Regions from separate parts of the Lysinibacillus sp. UBA6686 genome, predicted to be linked through region 1. Evidence: riboswitches for the same ligand, from Rfam matches in the RefSeq annotation. Region 1 holds a riboswitch; the other holds the start of a gene.
What was found. Region 1 has a riboswitch for cobalamin ahead of B2R82_RS12855 (ABC transporter substrate-binding protein). Riboswitches for the same ligand answer to the same signal wherever they lie in the genome.

Region 1 (9,368 bases):
TTCATCTGTTTGCTTAATTTCCTTTAGCAGGTTTGGAACATTAGTCCTTAACGGATGTGTAAAAGTATGATTGGCAAGTTCATGACCTTCATTATACATTCTTGAAATAACTTCAGGATTTTTTTCTGCATTTTGACCAACTATAAAAAAAGTGGCTTTTGCTTTATATTTTGCCAAAATATCTAAAATCTGAGTGGTGTACTTCCGATGTGGTCCGTCATCAAAAGTAAGAGCCACAATTTTTTCATCCGTTTTAATTTCCCATACAATTTGACCTGCTTCTTCATAATACTTTCTTCCTTTATTTTCATAGGTACTAGCTTTGACATCATCAAAGGAAATCATTAACAGACAAATCGGTAATACGATTTGAAAAAATTTTTTCAAATTTTCACTTCCTCAAATAAAATTTTTCGTACCTTATTATTTGAGGTTTTTTAAAATAAATGCTTAATTTTTATCATTTTGTTCCGTATAAATCAAGCGCCTTTACATGATTATTTTTGAAGAAAGCGGGGAACTATGTTTTTTTAGCTTATAATTTGGAGGAAGTTCATAAAGCGGTAAATATTATCTATCCTTTGCTTCATTTTTTGGAATGGTTGGTGTCGACTGTAAAATTTATTTTTTATAAAAGCTTAAGTAATATTCAATTAATTTTATGACCGCATAAATTTTTTTGTATTCTTTTTCAATTTTAAATGAAATAAATAATATAGCTACATTAAAGCTTAAAATTGTTAGGGCAACTATTTGAAATAAAGAAATACCAACCATTAGCTTTACATTAATAGCACAGGCAATAATGGCGAATAACGATAACATCACACCACTTAATGTAATATAGATGGGTTTAGATCGAATAATTTCATCTGCTTGTACTTTTAACAGATCTAATAAATATCGAATTTCTTTAAGCTCATATTTCTGGTCGAAAATCACAAAATATGACATATAGACATCATTCGAAATATTCTCATTCAGTATATTTTTATGAATTTTAGTCACTAATTGATCGCAAAAATCTTTATTTAAAGCTTTCTCAGGTACAAATAATTCTTCTTTATTTTCTAATATATTCGTGCTGGGATGCTTCAAAACCCCCTCATCCTCTCATCGTGTTCTACCTGTTTTAATAATCGAATAGAGATTATTTATAGTCAGATCAATAGTTCGCTCAAATGTTCAGACACTTAAATTATATGAGGGATTGTCTATTGTATGCTATTTTCGACAAAATACCACTAATATTTTGTATAAATTCAATTAAAACCAGGACTACCTAAGTACCTGGTTCGATTTATGTTTAATATAATTTTTGATAAACAGCTAATGCGTCTGTAATATTGAACTGCTCTGAACGTGGATCACCTTCTGCACCAACCGTTACGAGCAAATATTCCTCCCCATTGATGGATGCTAGGCTTGCGAGGCAGAGACCAGCTTGCTCTGTATAACCTGTTTTTCCTCCAATAATCTTACCTTTCGTTACCTGATTGGTGTTTAAATAATTAAACAGCCTGCTTGTTAAAGTAATTCCTTCTGGATGGCGATTCGTTGATTTTATCGAATATCTTTCAGCTGTATAAACTTCCCTGAATATTGGATTTACGAGAGCAGACTGTAAGAGAATTGAAAGATCTTTCACCGTTGTATAATGGTCTGGGTGATGTAGCCCAGTAGCATTCATAAAGTGACTATTCGTCATTCCAAGCTGTTGAGCCTTTTCATTCATTAGCTGGGCAAACCCACTTTCTGAACCAGCAATAGATTCAGCTAAGCCAATAGATGCTTCAGCTCCTGATGGCAGCATCGCACCATAAAGCAAATCCTCTGCAGTTACTTCCTCATTAGGGAGAAAACCTGCCATAGAAGCATTTTCTTCGTATAAGTTGGTAAAAACACGGTTTTTAAGAATAATCTTTTCGTTTAAATCGGGTATATTTTCAAGTGCGACAAGGACAGTCATCAACTTCGTTAAAGAAGCTGGATATATGATTTCCTCACTATTTTTATCCAATAAAATAGTATGATCTTCTAAGCTCACTAATATGGCATTAGAGCTATATAAATCTATATTGAACATATCGTCACTTTTCTGTGGCATCTCTAGCTGAGGTGATTTAAATGGATCAAGGTTTGGCTGAAGTGGATGATCTTTGACAACCACAAAATAAATAAACACTAATAATAGTATAAGAAATATGCTAAAGAATCCCTTTCTTTTCAACAAAAACAACTCCTTCTTTTTATACCTGTTTCCCAATTAGAGACCTATTGCAAGATGTCAAAAAAAGCTAGAAGATCAACAGGATATCTCACTCACCAAGTACTTTCACAGGAAGTGAAGATTTTTGTGTATGTTCCTCAATCTAGTGAGGTTGAGGAAATTACCTCACTGACTGTAGTTTTATTGAAACATAAAAGAAAGAGCTCTTTTTTAATAATCTATTATAGAATTCTTAAGGTTTCTTAAGAAAATGATGGTAGGCTAACAGTAAACACTGTTTTTTCATCTGTGCTAATGGCAGATATTGTTCCTCCATGTGCTTGTACAATCTCATTGGCAATAGCAAGTCCCAAACCCGCTCCACCCGTTTGTGTAGACCTTGACGAGTCTAAACGATAAAACTTTTCAAAAATCATGGTTAATTTTTGAGGGGGAATGGCCTTTCCCTTGTTTGTAAATGAAATATGAATCTGGTCATTTTGTTTTTCTGCATGAATGTTAATAATGCTGTTCTCATCGCTATATGCTATCGCATTTTTAAAAATATTATTAAACACCCTAGCTAATTTATTGGCGTCAGCCAAAACCTTTATATCTTCCTTCACATCTACAATTGCTTGCTGCCCTTTAGGTGCCAATAATGGATAAAATTCATCTGCCAATTGCATCAACATATAATTTAAATTTATGGCTTCTTTATCTAATATAATGGATTGTAAATTAAATCTCGTAATTTCAAAAAACTCATTAATCAATTGTTCTAGCCTGTAGGATTTATCTAATGTAACCTTTACATATTTTTCTTTTTGCTCTAACGGCATATCCTTTGCCTCATCCAGCAAGCTAAGGTATCCCATAATCGATGTCAGTGGTGTCTTAATATCATGTGCCAAATATACCACAAGGTCGTTTTTTCGTTGTTCAGCCTCTTGTGCATCCTTTGCACGTTTTTCTAATGTATTTTTCACAACATTTAATTTCTTTTCCATAAATTCAAGCTCAGCTGGCAGTTGAATATCTTTATCAGATTCTGCTAAAAGGCTGTTGACACCTAAAGAAATATGATGAAAATACTTTGTAAAGCGTGAAAGAGCAAAATAAAAGATTACTAATAATAAAAGTATTAATCCAGTTGTTAACCAAAGCTGCTTATTTTGCTGAAATATAATCGAATAGGCTTTCTGAGCAGCATAAAAATCAAGTTGAAGAACATTTTCACAAAAATGAATAAACGCATCAGCGAATGGAGCCTGTAAAACACCATCAATCAATAGAGAGCTAATCCAATACCCACTTATTAATGCAAGGACGAGGATAAGAAGTATTTGAAGCATTATTTTCCTTTTTAGTTTTCCGAAATCATTTTTCAATGGTGTACCCCACTCCCCAAACAGTTTTTATAAATTTTGGGTTTTCTGCAGAATCATTCATTTTTTCTCGTAAATGTCTGATATGGACCATTACCGTATTATTACTGCTAAAATATTTTTCTCCCCAGACTTTTTGAAATAGTTCCTCGGAAGAAACGACACGTCCCCTATTGATACATAAAAACCATAGGATTGAAAATTCTGTAGGTGTAAGTGACAATTGTTTTTCATGCAACATACATTTCCGTGTGTTTTGATCTAATAAAAGCCCAGAAAAATCAATAATCATATCATTCTGCAAAGCTTCCTGCTGGTTGTACCTTGTAAATCTCCTGATTTGAGCCTTCACTCGAGCTATTAGCTCCAATGGTCGAAATGGCTTCGTGATATAATCATCAGCCCCTAAAGTTAGACCTGTTATTTTATCAATTTCCTCATCCTTGGCTGTTAGCATAATCACTGGAAAATGATAATATTCTCTAATTCTTCTGCAAATTTCAAAGCCATCTATGTCAGGCATCATCACATCTAGAATAGCGAGATCTAATTTTTTTGTCTGAATACAAGTTAGTGCCTCCTTGGCATCATAAAATGTAAAGACATTAAAGCCTTCATTTTTTAAATAAAGCTCTATTAAGTCGGCAATTTCCTTTTCGTCATCTATGACAAGAATATTAATTGTTATTTTCATCTCCCCCTTAAAGTTGCGAACATTGCTTTTAATGTAACAATCATAATACCATTCCGGTAATCAAGCTGCCATGTAAAGCCTGAGATTTAAGAAATTCTAAAGAATTTACGCAGCAAAAAACCACTTCTCTAAATAGACGAAGCGGTTTCAAATGTATTTTGTTTTTTTCATTAGCTACCAAAGGCAAAAATAAGCTCTGTTTCACACACTAACTCTCCATCAACAGTAGCTATTCCACGCCCTTTTCCAATAGCCCCTTTTAAGCGTGTAATTTCTACCTCAAGACGAAGCTGGTCACCCGGTTTTACTTGTTTCTTAAAACGACATTGATCAATACCAGCTAGTAACCCGAGTCTCCCTTCATTTCCTTCCTTTGTAAGCATAATAATGGCACTAACTTGTGCTAATGCTTCCACAATTAGGACTCCTGGCATTACAGGATAATTAGGAAAATGCCCATTAAAAAACTCTTCATTTATCGTAACATTCTTAATCGCTACTGCTCTCTTACCTTCTTCTAACTCCAAAACACGATCCACTAAAAGAAAGGGATAGCGATGTCTAATAGCTGCTTGTATTTGCTGAATGTCCAGCATATTAACACCTCCAACTGAATTATCATCTAATTCTATCACTAATTATTAATAGTTGGTACTATTTTAAAATTTAAAGATAAAAAAATCACACTCCAAAAAAATGTGATTTTAGATAAACTTAATTTATGTACCCGATGATTGACCAAAACCATCTCCTAATTTAATGGAATGCAACTGTCCGCTAGTTGCCCAATTGTCACGCTCATATTCCTCAAATATAACTGTTACCCATTCTTCTTTAACATTTAACTTCTTTCAACATAGTCTACCACCCTTTATAGGTAGTGAGATGAATGCGAATTTAAGCTACTTTTCAGAGGGTGTCCTAACACCCGCTGAAAGAAGTTAAAGCCTCCGGCGGATGTCACGGAATCGAAAAGGAGTTCTTTGTGTAAGCACAAAGCCGATTCCGAACGCAATTATGCCGAAGCATAATTGATTAAAGGAGAAGTCGTCTAGATGGTAGGCGACTTTTTTTGTTTTCATGTATAATAAAATCAACTGAATATTATAAAGGTTCTTTACTTACTGTAAAGTGAAAAGGGAAATCGGTGATATTCCGATGCGGTCCCGCCACTGTATGTGCTAGTTTTTTCAATGTACGCCACTGAAAGTTTTTCGGGAAGGCTTGAAAAATTGTATGGAGCACGAGCCAGGAGACCTGCCTTTATAGAGACACGTTACAACCTACGAGGATAGGGTGGTGGATTTTGCGTATTTTTGTGCATTATTACCCCTCATTTTGGATGAGGGGTATTTGTTTTGTATGGAAGATGTCGATAAATTTGAAAAAATGGGCGATAAATTTATAAAGTCCATCGATTACTAATCTATCAGCAAAATAATTTGGAAAAATTTACGCATTTATATACTAGGAGGATTCATATGAAGAAATTTTGGAAATTAGGACTTTCCGCATTTTTAGCAATTGGCTTACTTACTGCTTGTGGAGAAGGAGCAAAAAATGAAAAGCCAGCATCTTCTGAGCAGCAAGAAACAACACAAGTAGACAAAGCAACATTCCCTATGACGATAACAGATGCTGTTGGCAAGGAGATTACGCTGGAGTCACCTCCGGAAAAAATAGTTTCTCTTATTCCAAGTAATACAGAGATTTTATTTGCTCTTGGCTTAAACAATGAAATTGTGGGTGTTACCGATAATGATGATTATCCTGCAGAGGCAACTGAAAAACAAAAAGTTGGTGGTATGGAATATAATATTGAGCAAATTATTGCCTTACAACCAGATATCGTGTTTGCTCATGCTTCGAGTATGACATTTTCTGCAGGGGCCATTGAACAGCTTGAATCTGCCGGTTTAAAGGTTTTTGTGGTAACAAATGCGAAGGACTTTAATGAAATTTACACAACAATTGAACAGCTAGGTCGTGCAACTGGGAAATTACCTGAGGCCAAGAAAATAATTAAAGATATGAAGACAAAAGTGGAAGAGGTTCTAGCAAAAATTAAGGATGTGAAGCCAAAGAAAGTTTTTGTAGAAGCATCTGATGAGCCACATATATTTACAGCTGGTAAAGATACATTTATGAATGAAATGTTAAATATGATTCATGCCGAAAATGTTGCAGCAGATACAGCAGATTGGTATGAAATCAGTTCCGAACAAATTATTGCAAAAAATCCAGATGTCATCGTGGTGACATATCATTATGTACCTGATATTTTAACAAAGCTACCACAGCGTGCTGGCTTTGACACAATTAATGCAGTAAAAAATAAAGCCATTGTTCAGGTAGATGAGAATACAACAAGTCGTCAAGGACCACGTTTAGGAGAGGGTCTTGAAGAGTTAGCGAAAGCGATCTACCCAGAGGCGTTTAAGTGAGTAAAATAGTCACAGCCTATGTAACAGCGATTACGCTTCTTATCATTGGCATCTGGTGTGGCGTAGCTATAGGCTCTGTTCATATTCCGCTAGAAGTATTGTGGAATAAAGCAGCTGATGAAACGGCTGCCAATATTTTTTGGAAAATACGTCTGCCGCGAGTTCTCCTAGCAGGGCTTGTGGGAGCTTCACTGGCCATTGCAGGAGCTGCCTTTCAGGGCCTGCTAAAAAATCCTTTAGCAGATCCCTATACATTAGGTGTTTCTTCTGGTGCATCAGTTGGTGCAGTAATGACGATATTCTTTGGTCTTTCAATTCCAGTAGTTGGTCTCTATACATTGCCAACCTTTAGTATGCTTGGGGCAATATTAACAATGGTAGCAGTCATGAGCTTTGCAAGAGTAGTAGATCGTTCTCTGAAAATGGAAACGTTAATTTTAACAGGAGTCATCTTTAGTTCATTTTTAGGCTCACTTATTTCTCTAATGATTGCTCTATCAGGCGAGGAGCTGCGGCAAGTGATGGGGTGGCTACTTGGTTCTGTATCAATGCGAGGCTGGCCTTTTGTGCAAATGATTATCCCATTTGTTGTTGTAGGTTCATTGATGCTATGGACACAAAGAAGGGAATTAAATGTGCTGTTATATGGGGAGGAACGAGCAAAACACTTAGGTGTTAATGTGAAACGAAGTAAGTATTTAATTTTAGTAGGTGGATCCATGCTGACAGGAGCAGCAGTGGCTGTTTCGGGAACAATTGGATTCGTTGGATTAGTCGTACCGCATATGACAAGGATGATTTGGGGCTCAGACCACCGTCATTTATTACCATTGTCCTTTTTAAATGGTGCGACATTACTTATTATATGTGATTTAATTGCACGAACAATTATTATGCCGAGGGAGCTACCAATTGGTGTTATTACTGCATTTATTGGGGCACCTGTCTTTTCCTATATTTTTTATAAGCAGCGCAGAGGTAAGGGGGTACGGGCATGATCGTTGTTGAACATCTATCAGGTGGCTATGATGGCATACCAATCGTCAAAGATATTAGTTTTTCAGTAAAAAAGGGGAAAATATTAGGGATATTAGGTCCAAATGGTAGCGGAAAATCCACACTATTAAAAGTGATTAGTGGCATATTACCAGCAACGGCAGGTACTATAAAAGTAGATGGCAAAAATATTAGTTCTTACAATGCTCGTGCTTTGGCAAAAAAAATGGCCGTTCTTCCACAATTACATGCGAATGCCTTTTCAAACAGTGTGCGAGACGCAGTATCTCTTGGACGCTATCCACATCAATCGGGTTTTTTCTCCAGCTGGTCAGATTTCGATGAACAAGCAGTCCAACACGCAATGGCCCAAACAGATGTGACACGCTACGAGCAGACACCCATGGAATTCTTATCAGGTGGTGAGCAGCAACGAGTTTTTGTTGCCCAGGCTTTAGCGCAGACAGCAGAAATATTATTGCTGGATGAACCGACCAATCATTTAGATATTGCACATCAGCGGCAAATTTTAGATATGGTGCGGAAAGAAGCAATTGAATGCGGATTAACCATTATTATGGTGTTACATGATATGAATTTAGCTTCTCTTTATTGTGACGAATTATTATTAATGGAATCAGGGCAAATGCGTGCATTTGGGGTACCCCATGAAGTATTGATGGCTTCACAAATTGAAGAGGTCTATCAGGCAAGGGTAGCGACCTATGCACATCCTGAAATTCCGAAGCCACAAATAACGATGATGCCTGCATCGGGTGAGCATCTGCAACGTGCATATATTAACAAAGATAATTTTAAGGTTACTGAACATTATATTCAGTTACAATCAGAGTTCCCTTTAAAAACAGTGTCTTCTGCCGTCCATAACCCAGGGATTGGCTGGTATGATTGCCTCTTAAATCGCTCAGTTCCAGGGGATTATGTCATAAATGATGTCAAGCGAGAGGTTGCAGCATTTTTACAAAAGGAAAGTTTTTCCTCAACGAGTACAGTTGTTATGCTAACAGCAGTTCCATCAAGGCTAGTAGCAATTAATGAATATGCAGCATCCTTTGGCAGTGTGCTTGTTGCTGTTACTGCTGGTGTTGGCAATGCTGTAGATGTTTCTCGTGTACATGAACGACAGATTGAACCATATATTGGTACTATAAATACATGGGTTATTATCAATGGTAGTCTGTCAGAAGAAGCATTTTTCCAAGCAATGATGACAGCAAATGAAGCAAAAACGAAGGCATTACAGTCAGAAGATGTTCGCGATGAACTAAGTGGAACCATTGCAACAGGTACTGCTACAGATAGTTTGCTGATTGCTGCAACACAAAAAGGTGAGGAAATGCAGTATGGAGGCCCTATTACAGAGGTGGGGAAGATCATTGGTAAGGGTGTTTTTGCGACAACTGTGCAAGCCATTAAAAATTATAAAAATGGATGATAGGAGATGAGAGAGATGAAGCTTTATACGAAAACAGGGGATACAGGCAAAACAAGTCTTATTGGTGGACGTGTTGACAAGGATAGCCTACGAGTGGAAACTTACGGAGCTATTGATGAATTAAATTCATTTATTGGGAAGGCTGTAAGTGAATTAGATCGGGAGCTTTTTAAGGATATTT
Region 2 (9,368 bases), on a different contig from region 1:
ATTTTTTGTGGGACGATTTGTTCAAGCTGTTCTAGTGAGATGCGATGCAAAATATTCATCTCCGTACCAAAGGCATTTACTAATCGGTCCATCATCTTTGGTCCTAAGCCTGGAATAAAATCCAATGGAACTTGATGAATATAGGGTGGTCGAACACGTTGATTAACAAGCTGCTCTGATAACTCCTGAATACGTAAAGCGACTCCTTTTATAATTTGCATACTGTTACATTTTGGACAGACAGTCGTCATATTGTCTAGCTGTTCGCCACACTTTACACAGACTGTTTGATGGTACTTACCAAGCAAAGGATTTAAACCATAATTAGCCGTTATTGCTCTCCCTTGCTGTTCTTGAAGTGCCAATTGCAATTCAGAAAAATTGGCATCAGTTAATCGTAATTTTTGATATTCCCGAGCAATCTTCCCAAGAGAGTGTGCATCAGAATTGCTGACAAATGGATAGGCTTGGAGCTCCTTAATATTGTTCACCATGTAGGTATCCGAACTTAATCCCAATTCAATGGCGTCTATAAGCTGTGGATCGAAAACTTCTGTTAAACTTCGTTGTACGCCTTTACCAAACAGACTTTTAAATGGCGTAAATACGTGTGCAGGAATAAAAAGCCCACTTAATTCATAAACTTTCTGTTGTAGCGTTCGTGCATCACAATATATTCGCTGAGAACTTAAGTGGATATTTTTCATATGATTTGACATCCAAGTTGAAAACTCTCTCATCAGGTTAAGTGTTGGGAAATAGGCAAGCACATGGATAGGTCCTAAACAATTCTCATCATAAATCTCTATTTCACTTCCTGGGATCAGAGTAGTTTCCTGATAGCGTAGACCCCCTTGTTCCAATTCCTTGAGTAAACCTTGTTCCATCATCCATGCCATCTCTTCTATTACCTCTGGAGAATGGCAATCAATAATTCCAATAATATCAAGACCCTTTCTTGCACTAGCAGTCTCTAAAATATTTGCTAATGTTAACGTTTTACTGCCTGTAATTTTAACAGCACGTCCATTAAAAGTACGTCCAATATGAATATGTAAATCAGCATAAAATTCTTGCATCATTAAACTTCACTCCCTTTATTTCTTCAATTTTGCCACAGAGTAATGTGTCCTGATTTTTTTGGGCTTGCTCGAAAAGCTCTTCTTCAAAATCCGTGACATCCACCGAAGCTTTATGTTGATTCAACAGGTGCATACACATCTGTTGGATCAACATAAAACAGAAAAACCCCACATTGCTGCAAGGTATCTCTTTTGTTCATTATGATGGATGATTGTTATGCGTGCCATTATTTGCTTCAAAGGCACTCGAGCCCTGAGATGACATTGAAGAGGAGTCATATGCCACTAATGTCACGCCAATTTTCTTTTCCAGTTCGTTAATTTTTTCAAGCTGCTGTTGATCTAATTGTGCAAATTTAATCTCTTCCACTATCATCAAATCCTTTCATCCATAAAGTTCCCCGAGAAAGTGTTATTTATGCGTATCAATCATCTCTCAGATTTGATTTTTTCATGCACCTCAAAAAGCCCTTCTTCAACTTCAAAATTTTGTAACAACCATCGGGGATTTTATCTTGACTTCTGCACCTGTCGCTTCGCTTTGAATACAATACATTTGTTGCTTTCGCAAAGTAAAGATCTGCTGAATCAGATAAAAATGACTGACTATCAGTCATTTTCTTTGACTTTATTTTAACTATTTTGTAACATACTAATTAAGCAGGACAAAAGCGGGGGATTTTATGTCAAAGGAAGAGAAAATTATTCAAGCTGCAATTGAAGTTTTTCGTGAAAAGGGAATTGAAAAGACAAAAGTTTCCGATATCGTTAAAGCTGCAGGTATCGCCCAAGGAACATTTTACCTTTATTTCCCATCACGACTTTCCGTCATGCCGGCCATTGCGAAAGTTATGGTTGAGAAAATAATTGCTGCCATTAAAGAAGGAATTTCCTTACAGGAACCTTTTGCAATGCAGCTTGATAAAGTAGTCGATATTGTTTTTTCACTAACTGAAGACTATCGGGATGTATTTGCCCTTATCTACGCTGGTATTACTCAAACTGAACATATGAAAGAATGGGAAAATATTTATGCGCCCTATTACGAATGGATGAATAATTTCTTATATGAGGCTCAACAGCAAGGAATAATTCGTCCCTCATTAAATACTACACGATCTTCTAAACTTATTATTGGGTTAGTAGAATCTGCAGCTGAGCAAATTTACTTGTATGATGACAGTGAAGAAGAATCCATCAGACTGCAAAAGCTTGAACTCCTTGACTTTTTACATCATGCACTTGGCTTACGTCACACATAAGTGACGTTCTTTTTTACATGATAAATGACTGAATGTCAGTCATAAATATGATTAAACGAAAGGAAATTGAACAAATGAAAAAAGATTGGCTGTATGTTGGACTAACAAGTTTATTTGAATTATTTTGGATTTTCGGCTTCAATACCGCATATTCCTGGTGGCATTGGATTATTATCATAGCCTTAATTGCTACGGACTTCCATTTCTTATCGAAAGCATGTGAAAACCTACCTACTGGCACAGTTTATGCGATCTTTGCTGGGGCAGGAACAATTGGTACCACATTAATGGACATTTTCATTTTTGAAGGAGAGTTTACCATCATGAAAGCGATTTTTATGTTTATTTTAGTTCTAGGGGTTATGGGTCTTAAATTAGCCGATAACACTGCTAGGGATCATGATAATAAGAAAGGAGCTAATGCATAATGGGCTGGTTACTTGTATTATTAGCTGCAATATCAGAAATTATTGGTGTGGTAGGTTTACGCTTCTATAGTCAGAAAAAAACGCTTCGTAATTTAGTTATATATGTGGGTGGGTTTGGATTGTCCTTTGCGCTATTATATGCCTCCTTTAACTATTTACAGTTAAGCATCGCCTATGTTGTGTGGATTGGTATTGGGACTGTTGGGGCTGTCCTTGTAAATATTATATTTTTTGGCGAATCCAAAAACCGCACCCGTTTGATTAGTATCGTTGCCATTATCATTGGTGTAGCAGGTTTAAAAGCTATATCTTAATTTATTTTGCTGCTTTCGGTAGAATTTAGTAATAATGTTTGGTGAGAAGATGTCCGAAGGATTTAAAGATTTAAGCACATAGTAGTAATGATGAAGAGGGTGTTATTTGGAAGATTTGGACTGAGAATAGCTAAGGATTTTTGTAATAAATGAAGCATTGTCCTCCATTAACCACAGTCCTAACCATTGATAAACAACATGGCGTATCCGCACTAAGTGATACGCCTTTTTCATACTATCAATATTTTAATATTTTCGTATATTGCTCCGATACATACGTTAAATACGGCTTACCTGTAAGAGGGTGGGTTTGTATATCGGCATAAACACCAAATACATCTTGTAATAATGCTGGCGTAAGCACTTCTTCTGGTGTACCAGAGCAAACGATTTGACCTTGCTGTAAAACATAAATTTGATCGCAATACATAGCTGCAATATTTAGGTCATGCAAAGCAGCAACAACGGTTAAATGTAAAGTTTGAATTAAATCCATTAGCTGTAATTGATGCTGTATATCTAAATGATTTGTTGGCTCATCTAAAATAAGTATTTGTGCTTGCTGAGCAAGTGCACGTGCTACCATCACCCGTTTTTTTTCTCCACCTGACAATGAGCTGAAACTACGTTTTTCTAAATGTGTGATACCTGTTTGATTTAATGCATCCTTCACAATTTGAAAATCTCGTTCTTGATCAAGCTCCAATAATTTTTTGTGAGGTGTTCTTCCCATACTTACTAAATCATGTACTGTAAAGTCAAATAAAACCGGTGTTTCTTGACTTACTACCGCCAAATTTTTAGCAATGTTTTTACTTGATTGCTTAAAAATATCCTGCTCATTTAACAGAACCGTACCATTTTCAGGCTTTAATAGGCGGTACATATTTTTTAATAAGGTTGACTTCCCGCTACCGTTTGGACCAATTAGCCCAACAAATTGCTGTTCCCTTATTTGCATACTAACCTCATGTAATATGCGTTGATCCTGAATGGAATAGGATACCTGCCTTGCTTCTAATGTCATAGGTTTAATCTCCTTCACCGAAAGAATAATTATTACGGCGCAGTAGCCAAATGAAAAATGGTCCTCCACAAAAAGCTGTAATAATTCCAATTGGCATTTCTTCAGGAGCTATCAAAATTCGAGCAATCGCATCTGCCCAAACTAAAAAAATACCTCCTAATAAAGCACTAATTGGTATTACATATTTATAGTTAGAACCTACAATTATGCGAACAATATGTGGAATAATTAAGCCAACAAATCCAATAGAGCCGCTTACTGCAACAAGCACACCCGTTAATAAAGATACTAGTAGGATAAGCTGTAAACGAAACTGTTGGATATTGACACCTAATGTAACTGCTGCCTCTTCCCCAAGCAATAATAAATTTAAATGACGATAATGGAGCCACAGTAAGGCAAACACGACGATAAAAATAGTTGTAGGAATAATTATATTACTCCATTTTGCACCAGCTAGACTTCCAAGCATCCAATACATAACTGCCTTAATTCCACCCTCTTGCTTTGCCATCATTAAAATAAAATTCGAAATAGCAGATAAAATAAACGATACTGCCATTCCAGCAAGTAAAAGTCTAAAGACAGATATTTTTCCTCCAACACGGGCAAGGAAAAACACTAACAATATGGCTAGTAGTGAGCCTAAAAATGCAGATACTGAAAGAGCAAAAATTCCTAGGAATGAAAATGCACCTAAAATAATAACAGCTGTAGCACCGACTGTTGCCCCTGAGGATATTCCTAATATGTATGGTTCAGCTATAGAATTACGCACAAGAGCCTGTATAGCTGCTCCTGCAATTGCTAAGCCTGCTCCTACAATGGCAGCCAACAAGACGCGTGGCACCCGTATTTGCCAAATAATAATTTCTTGCGAGCGACTCCAATCCTGCTCTATAAAATTTTGGACGATTGGAATTTTGGACAGAATAACCTGCCACACATAAAGAGGTGTGATGGAAACAGATCCAACCATAACAGCCAAAGTCATAGAAATGATTAGTATTAGAAACAAAGACAGTGATAATAGTATAAATTTTTTATTCATATGTATAATACTCCTAATCAACCGTAATAGATATGAAGCAATAAAAAAGAGTATTTCATGCATAGTATGCATAGAAATACCCTAGAATCATCAACAAAGTCAGAAAGATTTCCTTCTATTGTCCGTAAATGCGTTCATCCTCGTGGGCATTACAACTATCACTAAATGGCAGGTCTCCTGGCTTCGAATCAACGTTTTATGATTACCTTCCCGTTCCTAAAACAGTGGCTAAATCATCATAAAACTCCTCATTACAGTTGCGGGACAGCGTCGGATTTTCACCGACTTCCCTTTTAAGTGACACTTTATATAAGATGCCACACCATTAGTATCCAAACTATTAAAATTATGACGATTCTATCATACATTTAAGTAGTTAGTCTATTAATTATCATTGAGTTAACTAAATTATAATTATAGGTTGACACAAATATTTTATTTTCATACACTATTTATAACTTTAATAGACAGGAGTGAAATTATGGCAACAGTTGCAGAACACTCTCATCATAGATTAAGAACAGTAGATATTGCCTATATTGGATTATTTTCAACGTTAATGATGATTGGTGCAAATATTACTTCTATTGTCCCTTTCATGTCTGTAGGTGGAGTCCCCATCACATTGCAAACTTTCTTTGCTATATTAGCTGGACTCGTTCTTGGTAGTAGAAAGGGTGCGCTTGCTTGTACGGTATATATGTGCATTGGCTTAGCTGGTGCACCTGTATTTGCACGTTTTGGTGGCGGCTTTGGACAAATCTTGAGCCCTACATTTGGCTTTATTGTCACATTTATTTTAGCTGCATTTATCGCAGGACTGATTGTTGAGCGCAGCGGCACAAAGAAAAGCTATATTGTTGCAGCAGTAATTGCTACAGCTATTAATTATTTACTAGGGACAAATTGGATGTACTTTGCTTATAAGCTATGGGCTAGCGCTCCAGATGCTTTCAATTATAAGATGGCCTGGCTTTGGATGATGCCGCCTTTGCCTAAGGATATTATTTTAGCAGTCTTTGCTGGTATTTTTGCGCATCGACTACAAAGGATATTAAAAATAATACCAATAAAATAGTTGAATTCTTAAAACGCCGATCCTACAAAGATGGCGTATTTCTTATAATCCTTCCATTATTTCTGCACATTTATTTGCTACATTAGGTGTAAATAGTGAGGAGGAATAAAGGATGAAGATAAAAAGAAGTTGGTTTATCAGTTTCCTGACAGTAATTACTTTCCTAACGTTATCAGCTTGCTCTGACAAGACAGAATCAGGGACGAAAAAGGACAATGACATTGAGCAGAATACAAAGATGGATCATTCAACAATGGATCATTCTAGCTCGGGTGAGGTGCCCGTAGCGTTGAAAACTGCCGTAAACCCTAAATTTCCAGAAGGAAGCACAGCTATTATTACCAATGGACATATGGAAGGTATGGAGGGAGCAAAAGCAACAATTGTAGGCGCATATGATACTACTGCATATATTGTCTCCTATGATCCAGCTACAGGTGGTGAGCGTGTAGAAAATCATAAGTGGGTTATTCATGAGGAATTAATTAATCCAGATTTAGCTCCATTAGCCTCTGGTACTGAGGTTAAGACAAATGCATCTCATATGAAGGGAATGGAAAATGCGACTGTTCGGATTGATAAAGCAGTCCAAACGACTGTTTATATGATTGATTACACAGCTACTACAAATGGAGATTCTGTAAAAAATCATAAATGGGTAACTGAGGACGAATTAAAAGCAGAATAAGATGCTGAACCTCTGTAGATTTCTTGCAGAGGTTCTTCTAGCTTCTAAGATCTAATGCATTTCTTCCTGCGGACTTAAGCCATTTATAGCCAAGCCCCCAAACAGTTTGTAAATAATCATCAGCAGGAAAACCACTTTTCCGTAGTTTCTCTCGTAAATTACGTACATGTGAATCAATTGTTCGATCCTCTATCGAATCATGGTAACCCCATACAGTATTAATAAGATGCTCCCTAGTAAAAACCTTATTTTGATGCGCTAAAAATAAGGCTAGCATCCCAAATTCCTTAGGGGTTAAGGATATTTCCTTCTGTCTAAAACACACTTCAAAGGATTCTTTGTTTAAATGTAATCCCTCAAACGACACAATATTTTCATCACTTTTTGCCCTCCTTAGAACAGCATTAATACGTGCTAGTAACACTTCTTCATCGAAGGGTTTCAGAATGTAATCATCTGCTCCTAGATTTAGACCTTTTACCATATCAGTATGCTCCCCTTTTGCTGTTAGCATGATGATGGGCACATCCCAAAATTTCCTTATTTCTTTACAGACCTGCCAACCATCCATTTCTGGCATCATGATATCTAAAAGTACCAGATCTACATGATTTTCTTCTAAATAGATCAGAGCCTTCTGAACGGATACCATTTCCTTACATGTGAAAACAGGCTCTAAATAAAGCTTAAGCAAGTCTAACATTCTTGGTTCATCATCAATGAGTAGTATTGTTTTCATGCTTTTTGACTCCTTTAAACGTTAAGATAAAAGTTGTTCCTTTATTTTCTATACTCTGGGCTGTAATTTCTCCTCCATGCGCCTGAACAAGCTCTTTTACAATTGAAAGCCCCAGTCCAACGCCCCCTAAAGCACGACTACGAGATTTTTCAACACGATAAAATCGTTCAAAAATATGAGGTAAATCCTTTTTGGGGATTCCCTTTCCAGTATCTTTAACGAGTATAGATACTAAATCGTCCTGTCTTTTTGCTATGACGGAGATAACGTCACCTGGGGAACAATATGATAATGCATTATTGAGGAGATTCATTAATATTTGTTCCAGCCTTGCAGCATCAGCCATTAAAGTTAATCCTTCTTCACAATGAACGTTAAAATGCAGCTGTTTTTCTTGAAAGGCAGGGCTCAATTTCCCTCTAATATTTTCCAAAATCTCATTCAATGGAAGACATTCTTTTTCAATAATAAAGGAGTTTTCGTCCATTTTAGCTAGATCAAATAATTCCCTTATTAAATGAGAGAGTCGATTTGTTTCTTCTATAATAATACCTAAATATTTTTGTCGATCTTGCTCCGTCAAATTACGTTTATAGAGAATATCCGCATAGCCTTTTATAAAGGTTAAGGGTGTTCTAAGCTCATGGGCAATGCTTGATAAAAAATCTTTGCGATCCTGTCTTAAATGATTCAACTCATCTGATAAATGCTGAATTGCTATAGCAAGATCACTTAGTTCATCCCTACCATTCGAAGAAAGTGCCACGGAAAAGTCACCATTACTCATTTTCATAGTAGCTTCTTTCATCTGAATTAAAGGGTGAGCTAGCTTTCTAGATAAAACAATAATGACTGCAATGGTTACAAAACCTGAAACAAATCCAACAATTAAAAAATGCTTATTTAAGCGCTCCATTAATGCATGGATTGAATCTGTATTTTGAAACATAAAAACATATCCAACTGTTCTCTGTTGCTTTTGAATTGGACTAATGGTTGCAATATATTTTTCATTTTTCCAATGACGCTGCAGTATTTTCCCATTATAAGGAACAGTATTCTCTAATTGATTTATATAATCTTTGATTTCAGGATGTGGGTTTGAAGACGCCAATATTGTTCCTGATATATTTGTAATAACTACATCTGTATCTTCCTCTGACTCCATTAGTACAATATGAGCTAGGGTCTCCTTGTCAAAATTTCGCTCTAAAATTGTTCTATGAGAGTTTCCTCTTGCCTGCAAGCTTGTTAGTTCCTCTTCAACCCTTGAATTGGTTAAAGAAGTATGTAAAAAGAACATCATAAATGTTTCAATGCAAAATAATGTAATAAAAAAAATGATTCCAAGCTTTAGTGAAAGTTTTCTCATTTGCTAACCACCATTTTGAGATTTCCAAAAAATCCGTGACATCTGCAGGGCATTATCATGCGTTTATATGTTTGCTGAATAGGAAAATTCCATCATCTCTTCCCTTTGAAGTATTTTATACCTGACGCTTCGCTTGCGGTACAAAACATTTGGCTGAATCACGTCAAAAGTATAACGTAAAAATATGAAGATTTTATGCAGTAGTACAGCATTTTTAATCGAGCATCTCTTTTAACATTCTACCACCATTCAAGTGCTTTATTCGTTTCAGCAGAAGTTAAAAAGTCCTGTAAGTATACCTAGTACTTACAGGACTTTCATTATGTT

Region 2: it holds a riboswitch for cobalamin, as region 1 does, so the genes downstream of both, B2R82_RS16985 (FecCD family ABC transporter permease) here and B2R82_RS12855 (ABC transporter substrate-binding protein) in region 1, are expected to answer to the same signal.

Annotation. Positions count from the first base shown of each region.
Region 1 is NZ_DKJS01000047.1:440-9,807, reverse strand. It holds gene B2R82_RS12885 (polysaccharide deacetylase family protein) at 1-387, opposite strand, end outside; gene B2R82_RS12880 (hydroxymyristoyl-ACP dehydratase) at 622-1,098, opposite strand; gene B2R82_RS12875 (D-alanyl-D-alanine carboxypeptidase family protein) at 1,307-2,230, opposite strand; gene vanS (vancomycin resistance histidine kinase VanS) at 2,473-3,564, opposite strand; gene vanR (VanR-ABDEGLN family response regulator transcription factor) at 3,590-4,285, opposite strand; gene fabZ (3-hydroxyacyl-ACP dehydratase FabZ) at 4,462-4,887, opposite strand; cobalamin riboswitch at 5,385-5,570, shown strand; gene B2R82_RS12855 (ABC transporter substrate-binding protein) at 5,773-6,735, shown strand; gene B2R82_RS12850 (FecCD family ABC transporter permease) at 6,732-7,733, shown strand; gene B2R82_RS12845 (adenosylcobinamide amidohydrolase) at 7,730-9,187, shown strand; gene B2R82_RS12840 (cob(I)yrinic acid a,c-diamide adenosyltransferase) at 9,203-9,368, shown strand, end outside.
Region 2 is NZ_DKJS01000065.1:14,938-24,305, reverse strand. It holds gene B2R82_RS17020 (endonuclease Q family protein) at 1-1,079, opposite strand, end outside; gene B2R82_RS17015 (hypothetical protein) at 1,060-1,206, opposite strand; gene B2R82_RS17010 (hypothetical protein) at 1,282-1,461, opposite strand; gene B2R82_RS17005 (TetR family transcriptional regulator) at 1,766-2,344, shown strand; gene B2R82_RS17000 (DMT family transporter) at 2,419-2,772, shown strand; gene B2R82_RS16995 (DMT family transporter) at 2,772-3,086, shown strand; gene B2R82_RS16990 (heme ABC transporter ATP-binding protein) at 3,325-4,113, opposite strand; gene B2R82_RS16985 (FecCD family ABC transporter permease) at 4,118-5,164, opposite strand; cobalamin riboswitch at 5,315-5,506, opposite strand; gene B2R82_RS16980 (biotin transporter BioY) at 5,646-6,242, shown strand; gene B2R82_RS16975 (YdhK family protein) at 6,355-6,930, shown strand; gene B2R82_RS16970 (response regulator transcription factor) at 6,968-7,669, opposite strand; gene B2R82_RS16965 (sensor histidine kinase) at 7,647-9,041, opposite strand; gene B2R82_RS16960 (NADPH-dependent FMN reductase) at 9,367-9,368, opposite strand, start outside.